DNA from 2 places in the Anoxybacillus sp. FSL W8-0382 genome. Region 2 is predicted to be linked to the other one. Evidence: a T-box and tRNA genes for the amino acid it is inferred to sense, from the RefSeq annotation. Region 2 holds a T-box; the other holds one or more tRNA genes.
What was found. The T-box of region 2 lies ahead of NSS60_RS03910 (valine--tRNA ligase). A T-box ahead of a tRNA ligase gene usually reads a tRNA of that ligase, here a tRNA-Val.

Region 1 (8,013 bases), 1.3 Mb from region 2:
TTGTCGCCAAAGGAAAAGAGCTGTGCGAGCAACTCGCGATGTATCATAACGCGATCGGGGCGGTGTTATCACCGTTTGATTCATGGCTGTTAATTCGCGGCATGAAGACGCTTGCGCTGCGCATGCGCCAGCACGAACAAAACGCAAAGGCGATATATAAATTTTTAGTCGAACATGAAGATGTGACGGACGTATTGTATCCGGGGAGAGGCGGCATGTTGTCGTTTCGCGTGCGCGATGAAAAATGGGTGAATACCTTTTTACAAAGTTTAAAACTGATTACGTTTGCGGAAAGTTTAGGCGGTGTCGAAAGTTTTATTACGTATCCCGCAACGCAAACGCATATGGATATTCCAGAGGATATTCGCATCGCAAACGGGGTGTGTAATCGTTTGTTACGTTTTTCGGTCGGCATTGAACATGCGGACGATTTAATTGCCGATTTAACTCAAGCGTTTCAACGCATGAAAGAGGTGTAAAAGGATGGATTTACAAACGCAACTTGTTCATAATAAATGGCGAATTGATGCGCAAACAGGGGCAGTTAGCGTCCCGATTCATCATGCATCGACGTTTCATCAGTTTGATTTTGATACGTTTGGCAAGTACGATTATAGCCGTTCTGGCAACCCGACACGCGAGGCGCTTGAGGAAACGATTGCGGAACTGGAGGGGGGCGTCAGCGGTTTTGCGTTCGCATCGGGCATGGCTGCCATTTCAACAGCATTTTTATTGTTGTCAAAAGGAGATCACGTATTAATTACCGATGATGTGTATGGTGGAACGTATCGCATCATCACGGACGTATTGAGCCGATTTGGCATCGAACATACGTTTGTCGATATGACTGATTTAGATGCGGTAGCGCGTCACATTCGCCCGAACACGAAAGTCATTTATATGGAAACGCCATCGAATCCGCTTTTGAAAATTACGGATATTCGTGGGGTTGTGAAGCTTGCGAAAGCGCACGGTTGTTTGACGTTTTTAGATAATACGTTTGCGACCCCTTTGTTGCAGCGTCCGCTTGATCTCGGCGTCGATGTCGTTTTGCATAGCGCGACGAAATTTTTAGCTGGCCATAGCGACGTTGTAGCCGGGCTGGCGGTTGTAAAAGACGAGCGTCTCGCAAAACAGCTGCGCAAACTGCAATATTCGTTCGGGGCGGTGCTTGGCGTGCAAGATGCGTGGCTCGTGTTGCGCGGGTTAAAAACGCTTCACGTTCGGTTAGATTATGCTTCACGTTCGGCGTTGCAGCTGGCGCAGTTTCTCCATCATCATCCGAAAGTTGCGCACGTATATTATCCTGGGCTTTCTTTTCATGAAGGACACGATATTCATCGCGATCAAGCGCGCGGATTTGGTGCGGTGCTGTCGTTTGAATTGGAGGACGAACAAGCGGTGCGGACGTTTGTGAAACATGCGCGCATCCCTGTGTTTGCGGTCAGTTTAGGAGCGGTCGAGTCGATTTTATCGTATCCGGCGAAAATGTCGCACGCAGCGATGCCGAAAGCGGAGCGCCATCGCCGCGGCATTACGGACGGCTTGTTGCGCTTAAGTGTTGGATTAGAGGCGACCGATGATTTGCTTGCTGATGTGGAACAGGCGTTATCATATGTATAGGCTAGGAACATCGCCTAGCCTTAGCTAATTTGGTCGAGCGCGTCACGCTTCATTTGCTGTTCGACCATGCGATCAAGTTGTTGAATTTTTTTCAAGGCGAGTTTGTCATCGATTTGGCGATAATGATGTTTGCCACCCGGTTCTTCATCTGCTTCATCGGCGAGCTTCACGATCGTTTGGAGCGGCTTTCGTTTTAATTCTCCTTCTGGAAGATACGAATCGGTATGAAGCAAAATGGCGAGGGCGATTTCTTTGGCGTGTTGAGGATGTTCACCGAGTCGAATAAGCAGTTTATGTGCTCGCTCCGCCCCTTTAATCGCATGAATGTCGTTTTGTTTATATGTTTCATAGTCCCATGTTCCATTAGAGTACCATTCATAATGCCCGATATCATGAAGCAATGCGGCTTTTGTTGCTAAATCAACATTCACTCCATATTGCAAGGCAAGGCGATACGCATGATATGCGGTCGCAATGGCGTGCGCGACGCCTGAACGTTTTAAATATTTTTGGGTGATGGGGTGAAGGAAGATGTCAGTTAATGTGACACGTCTCATAGCTCACCATCCCTTTCAAATGTTTTTCTAATTATCATATCATGTCTTTTTTAAAGAAGGCAATATCTATTTTTACAGAAAAGAAAAAACAGACGAAAGACGTCATGACGAAAAAATTTTTTAAAAAAAGTATTTGACAAACTAGGGAACGATACGTATAATGAAAAATGTGTTCGATAACACAACAACATACGATTCCGTAGCTCAGCTGGGAGAGCGCCACCTTGACAGGGTGGAGGTCGCTGGTTCGAGCCCAGTCGGAATCATCGCAAACCCCGAGTTCGATGAAAGAGCTCGGGGTTTTTTGTTGTTTCTCCCCTGTAGTGGCAGGGGAGAAGTATCGCGTTGATTTGCTTGTGGAAACGAAGCTGAGAGGGGAGGATAGCTTAATTATCGTTCATATCGAAAATCAAAGCTACGTTCAATCGTCGTTTTCCGAACGGATGTTTATTTATTTTAGCCGTTTGTTTGAAAAGTACCGTAAAAACATTGTACCAATTGCTGTATTTAGCTACGATACGATCCGCGACGAGCCATCGACATTTACCCTCCAATTTCCTTTTGGCCACGTGCTTGACTTTCGTTTTTTTACTGTCGAATTGCGCAAACAAAACTGGCGCAACTACATCCGCCAAGACAACCCGATCGCCGCTGCACTACTAAGTAAAATGGGGTATACTGAAAGTGAACGGGTAGAATTGAAAAAACAATTTTTACGCATGCTTGTCCGAATGGAATTAGACGAAGCGAAACAACGGTTATTGTTTGGCTTTTTTGAAACATATGTGAAACTATCAGATGAAGAAGAACGAAGACTGCGAAGCGAGGTGAATGAAATGGAGACGAAAGAAAAAGAACAAGTGATGGAATTGATTATTTCTTATGAACAAAAGGCGTTAGAAAAAGGAAGAGAAGAAGGGGTGAAGCAAGGAATAAAGCAAGGAATGAAGCGTCTTGTACAAACGATGGCGAAAAAAGGGATGAGTGTAAAAGACATTGCGAACGTCACGGACCTTTCGGAAGAAGAAGTGGAGCGGTTGTTGGAGTAGGGGGGACTGTCGTCGACCTTTTTGGAGACGGCAGTTTTTTGTTTTACAATGAGTGGGTGCCAATATGATGTTCGTTTGCCGTTTAACACGCTTTCTTCTAACGTTGCAAATTATCACGAATATTTCTTAAGATGTTCTCATTTTGTTGTCATTGTGCGTGTGTCCGTAAGTATGAGTGTGATAAAAATTTTCATTGACAAACATTTAAAAATCATCAATCCTTCTAAATAAGAGCGTCATTAGTACTATCGTTTATAGTGAAGAAGGGATTGGATTGAAAATAGCTAAGGTACTGTAGTTGAGCAATTTTAATCACAATAATTACCATGTAATCTTGCGCAGGAGATCGAGCCCATCCGAAACATCACTGTTCGAATCGAACATGCTGTACACGTAAGCAAGCTGCACCAAGATCCAGTAGCGTTTCACCGCCCGACGCCCGCGAACGCGGTATCCATCGAGTTTCAGCTGGTCTTTCGCTTGACGGAAAAAACATTCGATCGACCAACGTGCAGCATAGTAGCGCAAGATCTCTTCATCGCTTAGCTCGCGATCGGTGCTCAACACGCAATGAAGATGTTCCGATGTCATCGATTGATCGGCTTTCCATGCGAGCAGCACCACGGCATCATCGAGACCTTTGAGAGAGCCTTCGTAGCGATAAACCCGATAACGCTCTTCTCCCACCGTGACGAGGTGAGTGTCTTTCGGTTCGATGTAGCGGGCAAACTCCCTCACCTGAACCGCAATGCCTTTTGGATAAAGAAGCCGATTGGCCTTGAGCATTGCGATGACGTGGAATCCCTTTTTCAGACAAGCTTCCACGAGCGTTTGCGATGGATACCAAGAGTCCATCAGCACATAAACAGGACGGTGTACATCCAAAGAAGAAAGCATCTCGATCGCGAGTTCCCCCTTGCTTTTCCCAGCCGCCTTGTCGTAGAGGCGGAACGCAAAGGGAAAAGCCTGGGTCATCGCATGAACCATGAGCCAAACGAGAGAATGTCCCCAGATCGACTTTTTCTCTGTGTGAGAATAGTGCCAATCACACCCTTGAATGGCGTGCGTTGCCCGTGACGAGGGCTTCGTTTTTTGGCAAATCGTATCATCGATCGAAACAAAAATGGGTTGATTCTCTCGTTTCGAGCTGCGTTCGACACGATGAAGCACCCACTGTTGGAGTTTGCGAAGCAGCGTCTCTTCCTCCCATGGGCTTTTCGTGAAAAAATGGCTCAGTGTCGTGCGATGGTTCGGATGAAAACTCCCATGATGTAGATCGGTCAGCGTTCCCGAAAAGCCCTTTGTAATCATCGCATCCACGATATGAACGAGATGCTTCATGACAGGTTTTGAAAAATAAAGTGCCAACCCCAACATCGTGAAAAACTTGTGAATTCCTTGATGATGTGCTAATCTATTCATGAGACATGAACCTCCTTGTGGATAGTTGTGGCACATCTATTCTAATCAAGGAATCGGGTTCATGTCTCTTTTTTTGTTTGGTTGTAAATTTATGTTAGCGAATTTGCTCATCTACAGTTCATTATTATTTTTTTCTAACTAAAAAAAATAAACTGGAAATAAAAACAAAAAAATAAGAGGCTGTCTCAAAAGGGTGTTAACCTTTTGAACTCAGCCTCTTTTATTTACTACGATAAGCTGTTATTCCCCTTTATTCGTTGTGTCATTCGGATCTGGGGTATAGTCCGATTTGTAATCGGTATATTTTACTTCTGTGACCATTCCGGCTGAAGCATGGTGCAAGTCATGGCAATGGAACATCCAATTTCCCGGATTATCCGCTTTAAACGCGACGACATATTCTTCACCAGGGTTTACATTTAAGGAATCCTTTATCAATGGAGAGCCTGTGACCGGCTTGCCGTTTTTGCTTAATACTTGGAAGAAATGTCCGTGTAAATGCATCGGATGTACATCTTTTGGTGAATTGTTCACTATTTTTACTTTTACTAAATCTCCTGTCTTCACATTGACAGGTGCTGTTTCAGGATACGTTTTCCCATTAATCGTGAAGACCATGCCATCTTTGCCCATGGCTGTTCCTAAATCCATTGTGTACTCTACATCATATTTTTGGTCTAGTGTAAATTGACCTACTTCATATTTTCTGTATGTTGTCATATCCACAACAGGGAGATTTTCTTTTGCGTTCGCTTTGTCCGTATTGTTTGTCTGGTCTTCGTATTGAATTTTCACTTTCATGCCATCGGTACCTTCCATATCACCATGACATTCTAATAACCATTCACCCGGGTTATTCGCGATAAATTCAATATCATAACGTTCACCCGGAGCAATACTTAAAAGTTCATCTTTGATTGGTTGCGGGTTCTTTAACGGTTGGCCGTCAGTTGCGACAATTTTAAACTCATGACCATGCAGGTGAAGCTTGTGGGACATGTACCCTGCGTTAATTAGGCGAAGTCGCACTTTTTCGCCTTTTTTCACTTTTAACGGTTTGACAGCAGCCCCGCTTTTTCCGTTAATCGTGAAAATATCGTACATATTCATATTATGTCCCATGCTGCTCATATCCATTTGTTGATTATCAGAGCTATTTCCATTATTCATATTACTATGATCCATTCCACTCATATCCATATTTCCTTCATCCGGATTGCTCATCCATTCATCTAACACAAGTGTATAATCTCGATCGACTTTTTCTTCATTTTTCGGTTCTACGATTAATGTACCGTATAATCCCTTGTCCACTTGCTCGGCGCTTTTTTGATGGGAATGATACCAATACGTTCCCGGCACGGTTGCTGTAAATTCATACGTAAACGTTTCACCCGGTTTAATGGCGTCCATCGTGACACCCGGTACTCCATCTTGGTTATTTGGAACAGGGTAGCCGTGCCAGTGAATCGTAGTCGGTTCTGGCAATTCATTTTTTAAAACAATTTTCACATTATCCCCTTGCTTTACGCGGATTTGCGCACCGGGTACCGATCCATTATACGTGTATACCGGGAGTTTGACTTTATCATTTATTTGTAATAATGCTTCCTTAGCAGTAAGATTAATCTCTTTACCGGATAAAACTTCTGTATTGGTTGCCAAAGGCAGTTTCTTACTGGAGTCCTGTGCGGTGTTTTCTTCCTTCATATTCATGTTGGACATGTCGTGTCCTTGCATCGAAGAATTATTTGAGCAAGCTGCACCAATCGCAACAACTCCTGCCAAAACAGTTCCTAACAATAATTTCTTCATCGCTTTCCCTCCATAAACTTGTGATGTAAGTCATAGTAACATCATCATAAAAAATAAATGTGCAAAATTTATGGGGAAAAATTATATTTTTTTCACACGAAGTAGTTCGAAGATTAAAATAAAAAAGATAAGCCACTACCTATAACCGGTTAATTGCGGTTATAGGTAATAGCTTGTTTGCCCATTTGTATCCAAGCTTGAATAAATTCAGACTTAGGTGCTTTTTTATTTTTCGTACCTGTCAATGGGTCATTAAAATAAATATATTTCTCATCATATCCGGTGATTAACACGGAATGCTCCCGGTATGTTATTTTTATAGGGCCTTGCGGGGTCTGCCATTCAATAAATTCAGACGGAGGAAGTATACGAAAGGTTGTGTTGGTAATAACCCAAACTGGGGTACCTTCAGACAAATACTTATATATTTCTTCAAATGATTGTCCTGTTAAATCAACGATTTGGTTTGGTAAATAAATCTCGGCTAATTCTTTTATAGGTTTATGATAGACACCATATCCCGGTTTCTTTATTGTATACATGTCACCAACAAACCCTTCATTTGGATGTCCATAAAATACTTTTCCATTATGTATTCGATAAGGGGTTGGATTTTTCTTTATTTGCTTCGCTAGTGTCATCTTGTCTACATTGATTCCCGCGTGATTCAAAAGCATTGCCAGACTTGTTACCTCGCACCCCCCTTGGTAGTTCTGGGAGTTGCGAGAAAAGGGGGGCATCAATGAGAGCTGATTTAACCGGGATTTGTTCTTTTGAATGTCTAGATGATGGATTTCTCGCTTCAACTTTATTTTTATATGATGTTTTCTGTACTAGATTGTTTATAGCGTCGACCATATTTTCAGAATTTACATAATGGAAAAATAGAGTTAAAAACAATAGGAAAAAAGCGATATAGGATCCTATTGCTAGTTTATATAACTTCTCATTGGTTGGCTTTCGTAAAAGAAAAATAGAAAGTGAAACAATCATAAAGGCTAAAAAAAGTATAATCCCTAACATGATAGTTGCAACTCCTTTGTTAAACTTGCTGTTTTTATATTATCGACTACATATGCAGAAACAATGGAGATGATTCTTATCATGTAATTATGTAACAATTATGTAACAATCTCAAAAAATCCATAATTTCTCCACATTTTATTGTTTTAATATGTTAGAGGAATGAAAATATCGCAAGCAGGTCAAGTTCCCAGTCACAAAGCGATGCCATGCATGTTCGGAAGAGAAGCCAAGCAGCTTTCCTAAAAGATGTAAAAGATGAATAGCAATGATCACCGTATCTTCTTGTTTCACCAAATGACGATTGCGACGTTGAAGATAGCATTGAATTTGTGACAGCTGGGCAGAAACAAAAAGAAAATGACTGCATATTGTTTTTGAATCTTTGCTTGATCTGTAGTAAAATGAAAGTGCTCTTGCATAGGGATTCTCCTTTCGAATGTTGGATCGCCCTTTCATTCTACAGGAGATCCACAAGCAAGGGCTATTTTTATGCTTACTCGATTTTATCTAGCACCACGGGT
Region 2 (8,013 bases):
TACAACCGACAATTACAATCGAGGAACAAGAAGATTACGTGTATATTCGCGGTGTGCTAGAACTATCTGGAGAATATACAAAACATGAAGAAGATGGAGAAGATGTTGAAACATTTGAACTCGGGCGATACATTGAACAAGTGCGTATGCGTGATGAGGAAACGGGTGAATTTTTACATCAATTTCCAATTGACGTAACTGTTCCAAAAGAGCGAGTCGATGATCTTGAACAAGTGTATGTGCTGATCGAATCATTTGATTATGACTTACGGAAAAACGAATTACTTCTTATTGCTGAAGTGGCCATTCACGGTATTCAAATGGATGATGATCGAGAAGACGAAGAAGAGTGGGATGCGTACAACGTAGACGACTTTGAACCGTTTGAAGCTGTTGCCCATCAAGAAGTATATGAAGAAGAAAAAGAAGAACAAGAAGAACGAGAAACAATCGTCAATGTACCGACATTTTATATGCTCCATGAAGAACAGGTAGCTGATAATGACGAACATAAAGAAGAACGGATTGATGTTCAAGGGGAGCATGAAGAAGAACAGGTAGCTGATAATGACGAACATAAAGAAGAACGGATTGATGTTCGAGGGGAGCATGAAGAAGAACAGGTAGCTGATAATGACGAACATAAAGAAGAACGGATTGATGTTCAAGGAGAGCATGAAGAAGAACAGGTTGATACTCAAAAGGGATATGAAGAAGAACAGGAGAGCAAGCGAGAAGAAACGTCTTTTCAACTTGAACTAAAAGGAAGGGAGACGAACGAAAAGCGGAATGAAAATGCGTTATATTTAACAAAACTATTTGGTAAAAATGAAGAACAGGCATTTGCTCGTTTGAAAATTTGTATTGTCCAACAGGGCGATTCGTTGGACAAGATCGCCGAGCGATACGACGTATCTGTTCAACAGTTGTTGCGTACAAATCATTTAGAAAGCGGTGCGGATATACACGAGGGGCAGTTACTATACATTCCAACGCCAAGTAAAGTATAAAAGGGCGGCATGGTGATGAAACAAGCGAGCGTGCAAAAATGGGAAACGATAAATGGAACATACGCGATTAAACGCATCGATTCATTTGCTTATTGGCAGGCGATTGAGCAAGCTTACCGCTTACGCATTCCGCTTGCTATTCCGATTTATGAAGCGAAAAAGCGAGATGGGCAATGGTATTATATGATGCCTTGGCTAAAAGAAAAAACGGATCCAACATCGTCATTTTTTCACGATTTAGCGCGATGGCATAAACATTCGTTAAAAGAAATACAAACGACTGAAACGGAAATCGAATCTTATTATGAGGAACGAAAAAGCTCACTTGAAAAGGCAAAACAAACATTAACTCATCATATTGAACAATGTGAAAAACAATGGTATATGTCGCCGTTTCAACTGCAATGTTGCACTCATTTTCTCGATATTATGCGCGCCATCTCGTTTTCTGAACATACGTTAAATGAATGGCGCGAGCGCATGCGTGAAAAAAAGACGGTGCGTATTTGTTATATTCACGGTCGACCATCGTTTCAACATTATGTGGAACGAGAAGATGGCACTGCGTATTTTATTAGTTTCGAACGGGCGCGCTGGGCTCCACCATTTCATGATTTGCTTTTCTTTTTCCGCCAATATTTGTATACGTATCCGTTGACGTGTGATGAAGCGGTACAGTGGCTTGCACAATATGAACAAACATTGGCGCTTGAAGAAGATGAACGGTTATTGTTTTTTCATTTACTTGTTGATCCACATCGGTTTGTTCGTCTCATTCATCGGTACGAACAACAACGTCATGACCGGCAACTGACCGCTGCTTGGCAACGGGCATATTGGCAAATGAAAAATATTGAATATGTCATTGGAAAATGGGAAGAAGAAAAGCAACAACATCAAATCCAATCGTAATGTAAAGCGAAGGAAAGCAAAATAAAAATGGCGAGTAAAATGACATCAATGGTTGTTGGAAATAAAATGGTACGAATCGCCTGAACGACGGTAATCGGGATGATGCATTGTTCAGCAATAAAGCGAAGTTTTCGTAGCCACGGTGGCCAGGCGTACGGATTGTAACGCTTACGCATATGCTCACCTCCTTTTCAAATGATTAGCTCCACATATTGGAGCTTTTCTTTTTTACCATATGTATAAAGAAGTGAAAATGTGGCAAACCTTATTGACGATTCATATGATTTTTATATAGTATTATGTATGAATAGAAAAAAGCGAAGATAGGGAAGAGTACGGCGCAACCCGCCTAGCAGAGAGGGAAATCAGTAGCTGCGAGATTTCCTAGGTTCGTGGTCGTCGGAAGGTCGCCCTGGAGCTGCTTCTTCGAACGAAAGTAGAAGAGGCCGGTGCATCGCCGTTATCGATTTGAGTGCTTAAGCGTTGCTTAAGAAAAAAGGTGGTACCGCGAAAGAGTCTCCTTTCGTCCTTTTCGGATGAAAGGAGTTTTTTATTTTAGCGAAGGAGGGATTTGTATGTTACCGCCGAAGTACGACCACCGTGCTGTTGAGGCAAACCGTTATGAATGGTGGCTAAAAGGAAAATTTTTTGAAGCAACAAGTGACGAAAGGAAGAAACCATTTACGATCGTCATTCCACCCCCAAATGTGACAGGGAAACTTCATTTAGGACATGCGTGGGATACGACGTTACAAGACATTATTACGCGCATGAAGCGCATGCAAGGGTACGACGTGTTATGGCTTCCGGGCATGGACCATGCGGGTATTGCTACGCAAGCAAAAGTAGAAGAAAAGCTGCGCAACGAAGGAAAAACACGTTACGACTTAGGACGTGAAAAGTTCGTTGAAGAAACGTGGAAATGGAAAGAAGAGTATGCTGGGCATATTCGCTCCCAGTGGGCAAAGCTTGGGCTCGGACTCGATTATACGCGAGAGCGCTTTACGCTTGATGAAGGACTATCTAAAGCGGTGCGTGAAGTGTTCGTTTCGCTATATAAAAAAGGACTGATTTATCGCGGCGAATATATTATTAACTGGGATCCGGTGACAAAAACAGCATTATCGGACATTGAAGTCGTATATAAAGATGTGCAAGGTGCGCTATATCATATACGCTATCCGCTTGCGGACGGCTCAGGTTATATCGAAGTGGCAACGACACGTCCAGAAACGATGCTTGGCGATACAGCCGTTGCCGTTCATCCAGAAGACGAACGCTACAAACATCTTATCGGAAAAACAGTCATTTTACCGATCGTCGGTCGCGAAATTCCGATTATTGGTGATGAGTACGTTGACATGTCGTTCGGTTCTGGGGCAGTAAAAATTACGCCAGCACATGATCCAAACGACTTTGAAATCGGAAACCGTCACAACTTGCCTCGCATTCTCGTCATGAACGAAGACGGTACGATGAACGACAACGCTCTTCAATATAAAGGGCTCGATCGCTTCGAATGCCGTAAGCAAATTGTGAGAGACTTACAAGAACAAGGCGTGCTGTTTAAAATCGAGGAACATATGCATTCGGTTGGTCATAGTGAACGTAGTGGTGCTGTTGTAGAACCGTATTTATCGACGCAATGGTTCGTCAAAATGAAGCCGCTTGCTGAAGCTGCGATTGAACTACAAAAAACAGAAGGAAAAGTGAATTTCGTTCCAGAGCGATTTGAAAAAACGTACTTACATTGGATGGAAAATATTCGCGATTGGTGCATTTCTCGTCAGCTTTGGTGGGGGCATCGTATTCCAGCATGGTATCATAAAGAAACAGGCGAAGTGTATGTCGATCATGAGCCACCAGCTGATATCGAAAATTGGGAACAAGATCCAGATGTATTAGATACATGGTTTAGTTCTGCGCTTTGGCCGTTTTCAACGATGGGCTGGCCGGATGAAACATCGGCAGACTATAACCGTTATTATCCAACGGATGTGCTTGTAACAGGATATGACATCATTTTCTTCTGGGTATCGCGCATGATTTTCCAAGCGCTTGAGTTTACAGGAAAACGTCCGTTTAAAGATGTGCTTATTCACGGACTAGTACGCGATGCACAAGGACGAAAAATGAGCAAATCGCTCGGTAACGGCGTTGATCCGATGGATGTGATCGACCAGTACGGTGCCGACTCGCTTCGTTACTTTTTAGCGACAGGAAGTGCACCTGGTCAAGACTTGCGCTTTAGCACAGAAAAAGTTGAAGCGACATGGAACTTCGTCAATAAAATTTGGAACGCTTCTCGTTTTGCGCTCATGAACATGGAAGGATTCACGTATGAAGACATCGACTTACATGGCGAAAAATCGGTTGCCGATCATTGGATTTTAACGCGTTTAAATGAAACGATTGAGACGGTAACAAAACTTGCCGATAAATACGAGTTTGGTGAAGTCGGTCGCGTATTATATAACTTCATTTGGGACGACTTATGCGATTGGTATATTGAAATGGCGAAATTGCCGCTATACGGCGAAGATGAACAAGCGAAGAAAACGACGCGCTCTGTTCTTGCTTATGTGCTTGATCAAACGATGCGTCTCCTTCATCCGTTTATGCCGTTTGTGACGGAAGAAATTTGGCAACAACTTCCTCATGAAGGAGAGTCAATTACAGTTGCTTCGTGGCCACAAGTCCGTTCTGAACTAAGCAATCATGAAGCGGCCGAACAAATGCGTTTGCTCGTTGATATTATTCGTGCGGTGCGTAACATTCGCGCAGAAGTGAATACGCCGCTAAGCAAGCCAATTACGCTGCATATTAAAGCGAAAGACGAGCAAATTGCGAATACCCTTCAGAAAAACCGCTCATATATCGAGCGCTTCTGTAATCCTAGCGAGCTTGTCATCGACACGACGATTCCAACGGTCGAGAAAGCGATGACCGCTGTTGTGACAGGGGCAGAACTAAGCTTGCCGCTTGAAGGGTTAATTAATATTGAAGAAGAAGTGAAACGTCTCGAAAAAGAGTTACAAAAACTCGATCAAGAAGTCGAGCGCGTGCAAAAGAAACTAAGTAATGAAGGATTTTTAGCGAAAGCGCCAGCGCACGTAGTTGAAGAGGAACGGAAAAAAGAACGAGATTATCTCGAAAAGCGTGAAGCGGTTCGCGCTCGTCTTGCACAATTAAAACAATAGTTTTATGATGAAGACGAATCCATTTTGGATTCGTCTTTCACTTTAGTAAAAGGGGGATTTTTTTCATGGTTCGTACATATAAAGAAGCAGTTGAATGGATTCATGGACGGTTAAAGTTAGGGGTCAAACCGGGACTTAAACGAATGGAATGGATGATGGAGAAGCTCGATCATCCAGAGCGTCGCATCAAGGCGATTCATGTCGGTGGGACGAACGGAAAAGGATCGACCGTTTGCTTTTTACGTCACATTTTACAAGAAGCAGGCTATCGTGTCGGGACATTTACATCGCCGTATGTGGAGCAATTTAACGAGCGAATAAGCATCAACGGCCAACCGATTAGCGATGTCGATTTGATTAAACTTGTGCAAATCATTCAGCCTTTAGCAGAGGAGTTAGAACAAACGGAATTAGGCGGGCCGACAGAGTTTGAAGTCATTACCGCCATGGCGCTTTATTATTTTGGCAAAATGAACGTGCAAGACGTCGTCATTTTTGAAGTAGGACTTGGCGGACGCTTAGATTCAACGAACGTTATTTATCCGCTTTTATCGGTGATTACAAACATCGGTTACGATCATATACATATATTAGGGAATACACTTGAACAAATTGCGTTTGAAAAAGCGGGAATTATAAAAGCTGGCGTCCCTTTGATTACTGCGATCGATCAGCCTAAAGCGCTGCGTGTCGTACAAGAAAAAGCAGCATCTGTGCGGGCAAAAGTATACGTCATTGACCGTGATTTTACTGTTTTTGCTCATGAACCAACAACCGATGGAGAACGTTTTTCATTACAAACACCTTTCGCTTCATATGACGATGTGACAATAACGATGCTCGGTGCACATCAAGTGAAAAACGCAGCGCTTGCGCTGATGGTTGCCGACTATTTACGTACGTATTATTCGTTTTTGATTGAGCGTGAACATATGTACAACGGCATTCGAAAAGCAGCATGGCTCGGGCGATTTGAAAAAATGGATGAACGTCCACTTATCATTATTGATGGGGCGCATAACGAAGAAGGCATCGATAGCCTCGTTGCGACAATAAACGCTCATTATCCGAATCGCAGTGTACACGTACTGTTTACAGCGTTAGGGGATAAACCGGTTGCTGCGATGATTCGAAAGTTAGAAACGATTGCCGAGACGATGACGTTTACAACATTTGATTTTCCGCGTGCCCTTTCTGCTGAGCAACTAGCTGAACAAGCGACGCATCGAAACGTTCAATGCGCAACTGACTGGAAACAATGGCTGAAAGAAAAGCGAAAACAAATCGCAACTGATGACATCATTTTAATTACAGGTTCACTTTATTTCATCTCAAATGTGCGAAATTTTATAAAAAATAAATATAACTAAACGAGAGATTGTTGGTATAATAGATAAAAAGTAGGATTTTTGAAAGGGGGAGAGGTAGGTGAGGAGAAGCTTGCTACATTTCTTTTTTGTTTTCTCTTTTGTTATCCTCTTCAGCTGTTATTTTCCTGTACTGGGTCACGCTCAGACATCTCCGTCATTAGATTTCACAGTTGTTCCGTCCCAAAATGAATATGCAAAGCCTCCTAATGAGGATGCTAAGGGACGGCTGGATATAACCATTACTCCAAAAGGAAAAATTGATAACATCGTTCGCCCGCCGATTGATGTCGTGTTTGTTTTTGACATCTCCGGCTCAATGGATGAATTGGGAACGGATCCTATGAAATTTCAAAGTGCTAAACAGGCATTAGCTTCGTCTATACATTATTTCAAGGCAAATGCTAATCCAAGTGACCGATTTGCTCTAGTCCCCTTCTCAGATGGTGTTAAGTATGATCGAGTTGTTCCATTTCCATCGGGTGTGTATAATGTTTCATCCCACTTAGAGACTATTTTAAAAACAGCCAATGGTTTAGTTGCTGGAGGGGGAACAAACTACTTAGCTGCGTTGCAAACAGCTCAGTCCTTTTTTGATGATTCTACTCGAAAAAAATATGTTATATTTTTAACTGATGGTAAGCCAACGGTATCAAAGGTAAAGGAAGAAGTGACATATAATAACCAGACAGCCAATTTAGATGTTGAATATAGATTGTTTAGTAATGGTATAACCTCTGAGAGAGTGATCTACTATCCAAGTGGAAGACAGTCAACTTTATCACGAAATTCAACAGATTATGCAAAATATAAAGAGAAAATACGTAGTCATGCGTTGAATATGTCTAAGGAACTTGGTAGTAGTAATGTCACACTTTACTCGATTGGATTCGGAAATAATCGAGATGTTGACTTAAATTATCTAGAGCGGTTATCGGCGATAACTGGTGGGATTGCCAAACAAGGCACAACACAAAACTTAGTAGAAATTTTCCGGGAATTTTCAAAACTTGCAATAGATCCAGTATTGTCAGGGACAATTCGCATTCCTCTTCATTCGTTCGATGGAAAGGTGCAAATTTTTGAAAATGGTAATGTATGGATTGATGATACTAAGACGAATGCTTACATTTCATTTAACGTCAATTATAACGTTGGTCAGTCTACACCTTCCCCAATAAATGTATCTGTGCCGATCGCGTTCAAGGAAAAAGGAACATATACGCTGAATGCAGAGATGGTTTATAGGGATGTGTATGGTGTAACACAACCGTCTATTAATAAGCAAGTTACGATAGTAGTAAAGGATGAAGTTCCACCGACATTTGACGGAAAAGTAGAGCTTCAAGGGGTTTCCCACGATGTTAGCGCCCTAATTAAATATGGAAATACTAACGGTGATTCTAACCAATTTGTTGCACGATATACGCTAATTCCTAGTGGCTATGTTGGAAGTGGTAAGTCAGGCTATTTAAGCAATATAAAAATTATTCAACCGCTTCCACAAGGAGTAACAACGGTGGC

Region 1: it has a tRNA-Val gene. The T-box ahead of NSS60_RS03910 (valine--tRNA ligase) is inferred to sense a tRNA for this amino acid. The anticodon was not compared.

Annotation. Positions count from the first base shown of each region.
Region 1 covers NZ_JBBOPX010000001.1:2,088,648-2,096,660, reverse strand. The annotation lists gene NSS60_RS11015 (methionine biosynthesis PLP-dependent protein) at 1-479, shown strand, start outside; gene metC (cystathionine beta-lyase) at 484-1,623, shown strand; gene NSS60_RS11005 (HD domain-containing protein) at 1,644-2,180, opposite strand; tRNA gene NSS60_RS11000 (tRNA-Val) at 2,374-2,446, shown strand; gene NSS60_RS10995 (Rpn family recombination-promoting nuclease/putative transposase) at 2,465-3,229, shown strand; partial or broken gene NSS60_RS10990 (IS701 family transposase) at 3,563-4,651, opposite strand; gene NSS60_RS10985 (multicopper oxidase family protein) at 4,892-6,466, opposite strand; partial or broken gene NSS60_RS10980 (C39 family peptidase) at 6,616-7,489, opposite strand; partial or broken gene NSS60_RS10975 (IS982 family transposase) at 7,673-7,911, opposite strand.
Region 2 covers NZ_JBBOPX010000001.1:740,957-748,969, forward strand. The annotation lists gene spoVID (stage VI sporulation protein D) at 1-1,010, shown strand, start outside; gene NSS60_RS03900 (aminoglycoside phosphotransferase) at 1,026-1,922, shown strand; gene NSS60_RS03905 (hypothetical protein) at 1,907-2,098, opposite strand; T-box leader at 2,234-2,456, shown strand; gene NSS60_RS03910 (valine--tRNA ligase) at 2,498-5,122, shown strand; gene NSS60_RS03915 (bifunctional folylpolyglutamate synthase/dihydrofolate synthase) at 5,188-6,492, shown strand; gene NSS60_RS03920 (VWA domain-containing protein) at 6,551-8,013, shown strand, end outside.